2 linked regions of the Kineosporia succinea genome follow. The protein of the gene in region 2 interacts with the protein of the main gene of each other region in a pairwise test. Links are inferred from orthologs where the notes say so. Each region holds a gene or a part of one and is shown on either strand. Other genes may lie near its edges.

The links.
Region 1: the proteins of ligA (region 2) and leuS interact in binary tests that used the Escherichia coli proteins (3 or more experiments, as listed by UniProt). The link is inferred for Kineosporia succinea from one-to-one orthologs.

The regions. Positions count from the first base shown.
Region 1 is NZ_JAUSQZ010000001.1:4,754,475-4,759,550, reverse strand. Bases 948-4,063 are described here. They hold leuS (leucine--tRNA ligase), read right to left. Parts: upstream 3,703-4,063; coding sequence 1,192-3,702; downstream 948-1,191. Other genes in these bases: J2S57_RS20660 (intradiol ring-cleavage dioxygenase), read left to right, coding at 3,895-4,063. Outside these bases: J2S57_RS20675 (DEAD/DEAH box helicase), read right to left, coding at 1-716; more of J2S57_RS20660, read left to right, coding at 4,064-4,863; ribosome biogenesis GTPase Der, read right to left, coding at 4,936-5,076.
Region 2 is NZ_JAUSQZ010000001.1:633,740-638,616, reverse strand. Bases 1,027-3,943 are described here. They hold ligA (NAD-dependent DNA ligase LigA), read left to right. Parts: upstream 1,027-1,357; coding sequence 1,358-3,529; downstream 3,530-3,943. Other genes in these bases: J2S57_RS02845 (FAD-binding dehydrogenase), read left to right, coding at 3,634-3,943; J2S57_RS02855 (methionine synthase), read left to right, coding at 1,027-1,202. Also shown: more of J2S57_RS02855, read left to right, coding at 138-1,026; more of J2S57_RS02845, read left to right, coding at 3,944-4,877. UniProt on the Escherichia coli protein: DNA ligase that catalyzes the formation of phosphodiester linkages between 5'-phosphoryl and 3'-hydroxyl groups in double-stranded DNA using NAD as a coenzyme and as the energy source for the reaction.

The DNA of each region.
Region 1 (5,076 bases), 4.1 Mb from region 2 along the record:
TCAGCAAGTCGCGCCAGCGCAGCATCTAGATTGCTCAGCGCTTCTGGGTTAACAGCGGGAAGAATCATGCGCACCTGATGATGCGCCCCTGGATCGGGTAGACCTTGGAAACGCTGTATTTGCAGGCCCGACAAGAAGGGGCGTAGAGATTCAAGTATAGCTAGGTAGGCCTCTTCGGATTCATATCGGCGAATATTGACACCGTATTGCTCTCCCACAAATTGCTCACCGGCGTGCGCATCGTCAAGAACGATGAGGTGAGGTTGCGGCAATTTCGGGCTACTGTTGAATATGGAACTATAGTTCGTAATTCCGATTGCTTCACCGCTATCGACATTGCTCTGGTGAGTTGTGTCCCAGTTGTGATGGCTTCCGATGAGCAGATGCGCTGAAATTCCCTCCGCTTCTGCCGTAAACGCGACCTGGCGGGCAAGTTGTTTAGTCGGAGTCGCATAAAGTACTGGCCCCTTAGCCTGGCGCCGGACCCATTCAGCGATTAAGAGGCCGGGGAGTGTTTTTCCGGTGCCAGTCGGGAGCTCGAGCGCAAGATCAGATATGCCCTCATGCTCCTTGGCGTAAGCTCGCAGCACATCTCCTTGATGGATCCACAAGGAGCTGACAGCGTCGCTCGTCCGAGGTAAGGCCCCACGCGAGTACAGCTCTTCAGGCGTCTCAAATTGCTGTTGGGCCTTCTTGGGCTTGCCTACGAATGCCACGAAACAGTCCCCTCTGTCGCGATCGTCACCCGACAGCACCACGACGGGCGTAAGACCTCATTGGCAGTAGTCGCCGCAATCTTAGGTGGCCTGCTGCTGTTCCGCTCCAACCTCGCCTCCACGTGCCACAGAGCGGCTCATGCAGGCAAGAGCTAGGCCTCCGTCAAGGTGGGCGCGAGCAACCGTTGCTGTACTAGGTTGCTGTACTTCCGAGATTGGAACGCTCAGCCCGGGCGAAGCGCCAGAAACAAATAATGGCTCTGACCAGCATTTCTGCTGGTCAGAGCCATTATTCGCGGCGAACCGCGTCTGTCGGGCTGACAGGATTTGAACCTGCGACCCCCTGACCCCCAGTCAGGTGCGCTACCAAGCTGCGCTACAGCCCGCCCTCAGTTCCGGTTTCCCGCCCTGAGTGCTCCGCTAGCTTAGCGCACTCCGGACGGTGCTCCGCGCACCGTCCGGAGTGCCCCACGGCTCAGCGGGCGAGTGCGATGTTCACCAGCTTCGGCGCCCGCACGATCACCTTCGCGATCGTCGCGTCACCCAGCGCCTTGCGCACCACGTCCGACTCCAGGCTCAGGGCCTTCAGGTCGTCTTCGGTGATCCCGGCCGGCACCTGCAGACGGGCCTTCACCTTGCCGTTGATCTGCACCACGCAGGTGACCTCGTCGTCGACGGTCAGCGCCTTGTCGACCACCGGCCACGACGTGGTGGCGACGGAGGGCTCGTGGCCCAGCTTCACCCAGGCGTCGTCAGCGGTGAACGGGGCGAAGCAGGACAGCACCACGACGAGACTCTCCACGCCCTCACGCACGGCCGGGTCGTCCGCACCGGGCCCCTTGTCGATCGCCTGCTGCAGCAGCGTCGTCAGCTCCATCAGCCGCGCGATGACGACGTTCTGGCGCACGTCTTCCATCTTCTGCGTGATCTCGTCGAGCAGCCGGTGCACACCGCGCCGCACCGCGACATCCCCCGAAGCCACATCAGCGCCCAGGGTCGAGACAGGCACCGCCGAAGCCAGGCGTCGCACCCGGTTCAGCCACTTCACCGCACCGGCCGGCGAGACCGTGGCCCAGTCGATGTCGTCTTCCGGCGGGCCGGCGAAGATCATCGTGACGCGCACCGCGTCCGGACCGTACTGAGCGATCTGTTCCTGGAGGTTGACGATGTTGCCCAGGCTCTTGCTCATCGCCTTGCCCTCCATGATCACCTGACCCTGGTTGGTCAGGCGCCGGAAGGGCTCCACGAAGTGCAGCAGACCTGCGTCGTGCAGGGCCTTGGTCATGAAGCGCGCGTACAGCAGGTGCAGGTTCGCGTGCTCCTTGCCGCCGATGTAGTGATCGACCGGCAGCCAGCGCTTGACGCCCTCGGGGTCGAACGGCCCCTCGGCGTAGTCCGGGTTCGGGAAACGCAGGTAGTACCACGACGAGTCGACGAACGTGTCCATCGTGTCGGTGTCCCGCCGGGCCGGCTTGCCGCACTGCGGGCAGTCGACCTTGAGCCACTCGGTGGCCGTGCCCAGCGGCGACTGGTTCGCGTCGGGCTTCAGCGAGAAACCGCTCTCCGGCAGCTTCACCGGCAGCTGGTCGACGGGCACGCCGACCTCGCCGCAGTCGTCACAGTGGATGATCGGGATCGGCGTGCCCCAGAACCGCTGCCGCGACAGCAGCCAGTCGCGCAGGCGGTAGGTGATCGCGCCCTCGCCCAGGCCCTCTTTCTCCAGGTGCGCGATGATCGCGGGCAGGGCCTCCGCCGACGGCAGACCGTCAAAAGCACCGGAACCGACCATGGTTCCGCGAGCGGCCGTGGCCACGCCCGTAACCGCAGGGTCTTCCTCACCGGTCTCGACGACCTTGCGAACCGGAAGCCCCATCGCCTTCGCGAAGTCGAGGTCACGCTGGTCGTGCGCCGGAACGGCCATCAGCGCGCCGGTGCCGTAGTCGGCCAGCACGTAGTCGGACGCGTAGACCGGAATCTGCTCGCCGTTGACCGGGTTGACCGCGTACGAGCCGAGGAACACACCGGTCTTGGCGCGGTCGGAGGCCATCCGCTCGACCTCGGACGTGCCGCCCAGCGCGGCGATGTACGTCTCGAGCGCCTCGCGGTGCTCGTCGGTCACCAGCTCGCGGGCCAGCGGCGCGTCGGCCGCGACCACGAAGAACGTGGCGCCGTAGAGGGTGTCGGGACGCGTGGTGAACACGCGGACCGGCTCGTCACGACCCACGATGGTGAAGTCGACGTGCGCACCGGACGAGCGGCCGATCCAGTTGCGCTGCATGGCCAGGATGTCTTCGGGCCAGGTGCCCTTGAGCTGGTCCATGTCGTCGAGCAGACGCTGCGCGTAGTCGGTGATGCGGAAGAACCACTGCGTCAGGTTGCGGCGCTCGACCAGGGTGCCGCACCGCTCGCACGCCCCCTGGACGACCTGCTCGTTCGCCAGCACGGTGTGGTCTTTCGGGCACCAGTTGACCGGCGAGGCCTTGCGGTAGGCCAGGCCCTGGTCGAACAGCTTCAAGAAGATCCACTGGTTCCAGCGGTAGTACTCGGGGTCGCTGGTGTGCAGCCGCGTGCGCCAGTCGAACGAGACACCCAGACGCTTGAACGACGCTGCCTGCACGGCGATGTTGTCGTAGGTCCAGGTGCGCGGGTGCAGGTCACGCTTGATCGCGGCGTTCTCGGCGGGCAGGCCGAAGGAGTCCCAGCCGATCGGGTTCAGCGTGTTCAGGCCCCGCAGCCGGTCGAACCGGGCGATGACGTCGCTGATGGAGTACACCTCGGCGTGACCCATGTGCAGGTCGCCGGAGGGGTACGGGTACATGCTGACGATGTACGAGCGCTGGTCGCGACCCTCAAGAGCCTCTTCGTGGCCGGGCTCGGGCGCCGTGAGGCCGTGGGCCTCGAACGTGCGCTTCTCGTCCCACACCTTGACCCACTGGTCCAGGTCGATCTCGTCGACGGAGTCCCGCCGCTCCTCATGCTCGTTCATATCGCCCAACATCTGCATGGTTCCGGGAGGTTGACCTCACAACTCTAGTGGACTAGGCGTCCGCACCCGACCTCCCCGGGTTCTCCCAGACAGCCGGGACGTGAGGAACAGGGATTCCACAGCCGACGCATAGATCAGCTTGCTTGGCTCGTGTCACTCCAGAAACCAGCACACACCACCAGGAGCCCCACCGTGAGCCCCGACCTTCCCGACCCGATCACCGACAACGCCGCCTACGTGCGGGCCGTGCACGACAAGGGCCTGAGCTTCGACCTGAAGACGATGTCCCGGCGCCGGATGCTGGGCGGCCTCGGCGCGCTGTTCGTGCTCAGCGCCTGCAGCAGTACCTCCTCCGAGGCGACCACCACCGAAGCAGGCACCGGCATCGCCGAGATCGACTCCGAGACCAACGGCCCCTACCCGGCCGACGGCACCAACGGCGTCGACGTGCGCACCGAGTCCGGCATCGTGCGCAAGGACATCACCTCGTCGTTCGGCGACTCGACCACGACGGCGGAGGGCATTCCGCTGACGTTCGAGATCACCGTCACCGACCTGACCGGCGCCGCCGTCTCCGGGGCCGCGGTCTACGCGTGGCACTGTGACCGCGACGGCAACTACTCCCTCTACTCCGAGGGCATCACGAACGAGAACTACCTGCGCGGCATCCAGGAGACCGACGCGAACGGCACGGTCTCGTTCGAGAGCATCTACCCCGCCTGCTACACCGGTCGCTGGCCGCACATCCACTTCGAGGTCTACAAGTCCGTCGCCGACGCGACCAGCGGCGAGGGCACCATCATCAAGACCTCGCAGATGGCCCTGCCCGAGGACACCAACAACGCCGTCTACGCCACCGACGGCTACAGCAAGAGCGTCAGCAACCAGGCGCAGGTCACGCTGGCCACCGACAACGTCTTCAGTGACGACGAGGACGGCAACGAGAACGCGACGGTGACCGGGAGCGTCGACAAGGGGTACGTGGCCACGCTGACCGCCGCGATCGATCCCGTCAGCGAGGAGAGCGCGGCCGCCGCACCCGGTGGGGGTGGCGGCGAGGGCGGCACTCCCCCGAGCGGCGCCCCCGGTCAGGGCGGCACCCCGCCGAGCGGTGGCACTCCCCCGAGTGGTGCCCCGCAGCCGATGGCCACGAGCAGTTGAACCAGAACCAGCAATGGTGGACGCGCCGGGAGACTCGCGTCTCCCGGCGCGTCCACCATTGGCGATCGGCTTTTACTTCTTCTTCGAACGCTTCTCGCGCGGACGCACGGACACCTCGATCGGCGTGCCCTCGAACCCGAACGACTCACGCAGCCGCCGCTCGATGAACCGGCGGTAGCCGGCCTCGAAGAACCCGCTCGTGAACAGCACGAA
Region 2 (4,877 bases):
GTGTGGTTCCCGCTCCGGTGTCACCACGTGCGACCCGACGGAGCGTGATCTCGCGATCACCGTACTGCCCGCCCCCGACAGAATCGGCGAAGTCGTCCGGCACCCGGCCCGTCGCGTGGGCGCCGTAGGCTCGGCGGGTGCCCTCCTCGAGCAACCTGCCTCCGCACGACCTGCCCACCACCACCCCCGACGAGGTGACGATCGGCCCCGGGGCGGCCACCGGCGTCGGGTCGTGGCCGGGCACCGACGTGCTGGACACCATGCGGGTCACGTTCGGCGAGCTGGGCGATCCGCCCGCGTTGCCGTACCTGCCCGAGCTGCCCGCGCGCGGGCCGGGTGCCGACATGGTCGGGCGCGCGGCGGGGCTGCTCGTGGACATGCCGGTGGATCTTCAGCCGTCCGGGTGGCGCCTGGTCGACCACCCGGGCCGCGACCACCACCGCACCCGGTCGTGGCTGCGGCAGGACCTGGACGTGCTCGCGGAGGTCGCCGACGGCTACCAGGGGCTGCTGAAGGTGCAGGTCACCGGCCCGTGGACGCTGGCGTCGAGTCTGTGGCTGCCGCGTCTGGAACGTGCGGTGGTCGATCCCGGAGCCTGCCGGGACCTGGTGGCCTCGCTCGCCGAAGGGGTCTCGCAGCACCTGGCCGAGGTGAGCCGTCTGGTGCCGGGGGCCCGGCTGGTGCTGCAGCTGGACGAGCCCGGGATCCAGGCGGTGCTCGACGGCTCGCTGCCGACGGCGAGCGGGTTCGGGCGGCTGCGGGCGATCGAGGAGCCGCTGCTCGTCGAGGGGCTGCGTGCGGTGCTCGACGCGGCGACCGGGGCCGGGGCGGTGCGCACCGTGATCCACTGCTGCGCCTCGAAACCGCCCGTGGAGCTGCTGGTCCGCACCGGTGCGTCGGCGTTGTCGCTCGACGTGTCGCAGCTCGGGCAGCAGCGCTGGGAGCAGATGGCCGAGGCCACCGAGAACGGCACGGCGCTCTGGGCGGGCGCGGTGCCGACCGCCTCCGGCGTGAAGCCCCAGGTGGTGGCCGACTCGATCGCGAATCCCTGGCGGCGGCTGGGTCTCGCGGTCCCGGGGCTTGCGGACGTGGTGGTCACCCCGGCCTGCGGGCTCGCCGGATCGTCGCCCCAGCAGGCCCGTTCGGCGCTCGGGGTGGCCCGGGAGGCCTCCCGGATCCTGAGCGAGCGGGCTCAGGAGTAGCCGGTTCCGGGGTGCGCCGCCGTCCGGTGACCCGAGACGGTCGCCGGCCGGTGCGTCCCCCGTCGATTCGCTCGTGATCATGCGCCTTCCGTCCGGCGGGCGACCCCGGAGCGTGCTGACGCGAAACTGTCGGTGGTGCGCGGTTGAATGGGGTCGTGGCTGAGGCAGAGGGCAGGACGGCGGGCGAACTCCCCGAGGGCGCGGTGACGGCTGAGCAGGGGGCGATCCCTGAGCAGGCGCGGCACCGCTGGGCGGGTCTGGCCGACCAGATCCGGGAGCACCGGTTCGCCTACTACGTGCGGGATGCCCCCACGGTGTCCGACGGCGAGTTCGACGCCCTGATGCAAGAGCTCCAGGGCCTCGAGGAGCAGTACCCGGGGCTGCGCACGCCCGACTCGCCCACGCAGCAGGTCGGCGGGGGTTTCTCCACCGACTTCGAGCCGGTCGACCACCTCGAGCGCATGCTCAGTCTCGACAACGCCTTCAATCACGACGAGCTGCGTGAGTGGGCCGCCCGGGTCGAGCGCGACGCCGGGGCGGTGAGGTACCTGTGCGAGCTGAAGATCGACGGGCTGGCCGTCAATCTGCTCTACGAGCAGGGCCGGCTGGTGCGCGGCGCCACCCGGGGCGACGGGCGCACCGGTGAAGACGTCACGCTGAACGTGCGCACGGTCGGTGGCATCCCGCACACGCTCACCGAGGTCGAGGGGGTGCCGTTCCCGCAGCGCGTCGAGGTGCGGGGCGAGGTGTTCTTCCCGATCGCGGCGTTCGCCGAGCTGAACGCCCGGCTGGTCGAGCAGGGCAAGCCGCCGTTCGCGAATCCGCGCAACGCCGCGGCCGGTTCGCTGCGCATGAAAGACCCGCGCCTCACCGCGACCCGCCCGCTGCACATGCTGGTGCACGGCCTGGGCGCGCGCACCGGGTTCGACATCACCTCGCAGTCGCAGGGGTACGACCTGCTGAAGGCGTGGGGGCTGCCGACGTCCGAGACCTACCGCGTGGTCGGCAGTATCGACGAGGTGGTGCGGTTCATCGATCACGTCGGTGAGCACCGGCACGACCAGATCCACGAGATCGACGGCGTGGTGGTCAAGGTCGACGACGTGGCCCAGCAGCGCCGGCTCGGGGCCACCAGTGCGGCGCCGCGCTGGGCCATCGCCTACAAGTACCCGCCCGAGGAGGTCAACACCGAGCTCCTCGACATCCGGGTCAACGTCGGGCGCACCGGCCGGGTCACGCCCTACGGGGTGATGCAGCCGGTGCTGGTGGCCGGTTCGACGGTCGCGATGGCCACGCTGCACAACGCTTTCGAGGTCCGGCGCAAGGGCGTGCTCATCGGCGACACGGTGGTGCTGCGCAAGGCGGGCGACGTGATCCCGGAGATCGTCGGGCCGGTCACCGACGCCCGTGACGGCACCGAGCGTGAGTTCGAGATGCCCACCCACTGCCCGGAGTGCGGCACCGAGCTGCGCTACGAGAAGGAGGGCGAGAAAGACATCCGCTGTCCCAACGCCCGCACCTGCCCGGCCCAGTTGCGGGAGCGGCTCTTCCACGTGGCCGGGCGCGGGGCGTTCGACATCGAGGCGCTGGGCTGGGAGGGCGCGATCGGGCTGCTGCAGGCCGGGGCGGTGCGTGACGAGGGCGACCTCTTCGACCTGACGCCCGAGGTCGTGCGCACGGTGCCGCAGTACACCCGTAAAGACGGCGAGCTCTCGGCCAACGGCACCAAGCTGCTCGAGAACCTGCAGAAGGCCAGGAACCAGCCGTTGTGGCGGGTTCTCGTGGCCCTGTCGATCCGGCACGTGGGGCCGACGGCGGCCCGGGCGCTGGCGCAGGCGATGGGCTCGATGGAGCGGATCCGCTCGGCGCCGGCCGAGGAACTGGCGGCGGTCGACGGGTGTGGCCCGGTGATCGCGGTGGCGGTGCGGGAGTGGTTCGAGGTCGACTGGCACGTCGAGGTGGTGCGGCGCTGGGCCGAGGCCGGGGTGCGGATGGCCGACGAGGTCGACGAGTCGGTGCCGCGCACGCTGGAGGGGCTGACGGTGGTGGTGACCGGGTCGCTCGAGGGCTTCAGCCGCGACGAGGCCAAGGAGGCCATTCTCAGCCGGGGTGGCAAGGCGTCGGGCAGTGTCTCGAAGAAGACGAGTTTCGTGGTGGCGGGTGAGAGCGCGGGCAGTAAATACGACAAGGCCGTGCAGCTGGGGGTTCCGGTGCTCGACGAGGCAGGGTTCCGGCTCCTGCTCGACGAGGGGCCGGGCGCGGTGATGCCGGCGGAGGCGGTGTCCGACGAGGGCGCCGCGGCCGGGGAAACCGCAGAGGCGGAGTAAGCGCGGTCACATGCACACGACGACACCGCCCGTCCGCACGTCGCGTGATCACGATGCGGTGAACGGGCCTGGGCGAATCCGGGCGGGCGTGATGGGATTCGTCGATGGACGCTGACGTCATCGTGGTGGGTGCGGGCCTGGCGGGACTGGTCGCGACGGCCGAGCTGGCCGACGCCGGCCGGCGGGTGATCCTCGTCGACCAGGAGGGCGAGCAGAACCTGGGCGGGCAGGCGTTCTGGTCGTTCGGCGGCCTCTTCCTCGTCGGCACCCCCGAGCAGCGCCGCATGAAGATCAAGGACTCGCACGAGCTGGCCTGGCAGGACTGGCAGGACACCGCCGGTTTCGACCGCGACGAAGACCTCTGGCCGCGTCGCTGGGCGCAGGCGTACGTCGACTTCGCGGCGGGGGAGAAGCGCTCGTGGCTGCAGGAGCGGGGGCTGAAGTGGTTCCCGCTGGTCGGCTGGCCCGAACGTGGCGGAGGTCGTCCCGGCACCCACGGCAACACGGTGCCGCGCTTCCACATCACCTGGGGCACCGGGCCCGGCGTGGTCGAGCCGTTCGCCCGGCGCGTGCGTCAGGCCCAGGCCGACGGGCTGGTCACGTTCGCGTTCCGGCACCGGGTGGACGCGCTGCTCACGGACGCGGGAACGGTCACCGGGGTGCGGGGCCGGGTCCTCGAGAACGACCGGCGCCCGCGCGGAGTCGCCAGCAACCGCACCGAGAAGGGCGAGTTCAGCCTCACCGGGCAGGTGATCGTCACCTCCGGCGGTATCGGTGGCAACCACGACCTGGTGCGGGAGGCGTGGCCGCAGCGGCTCGGGACCGCCCCGTCCACCATGGTCACCGGCGTTCCCGCCCACGTCGACGGCCGCATGATCGGCATCACCCGCAGCGCCGGCGGCACGGTGATCAACCCCGATCGCATGTGGCACTACGTGGAGGGCGTGCACAACTGGGACGCGGTCTGGCCGAGCCACGGCATCCGCATCCTGCCCGGCCCCTCGTCGCTGTGGATCGACGCGCTCGGTCACCGCCTGCCCCCGCACCTCTACCCGGGCGCCGACACCCTGGGCACCCTCGAGCACCTGCGCACCGCCACCGGCCACGACCACAGCTGGTTCGTGCTCCACCAGAAGATCGTCGAGAAGGAGTTCACGCTCAGCGGTTCCGAGCAGAACCCCGACCTCACCGGCAAGTCAATTTCGAAGCTGCTGGGCCGGGTGCGGCCGGGGGCCACGAAGCCGGTGCAGGACTTCCTCGACAACGGCCAGGACTTCCTCACCGCCGACGACCTGCCGTCACTGGTGCGCGCCATGAACGCCACCACCGACCAGCCCCTGCTCGACCT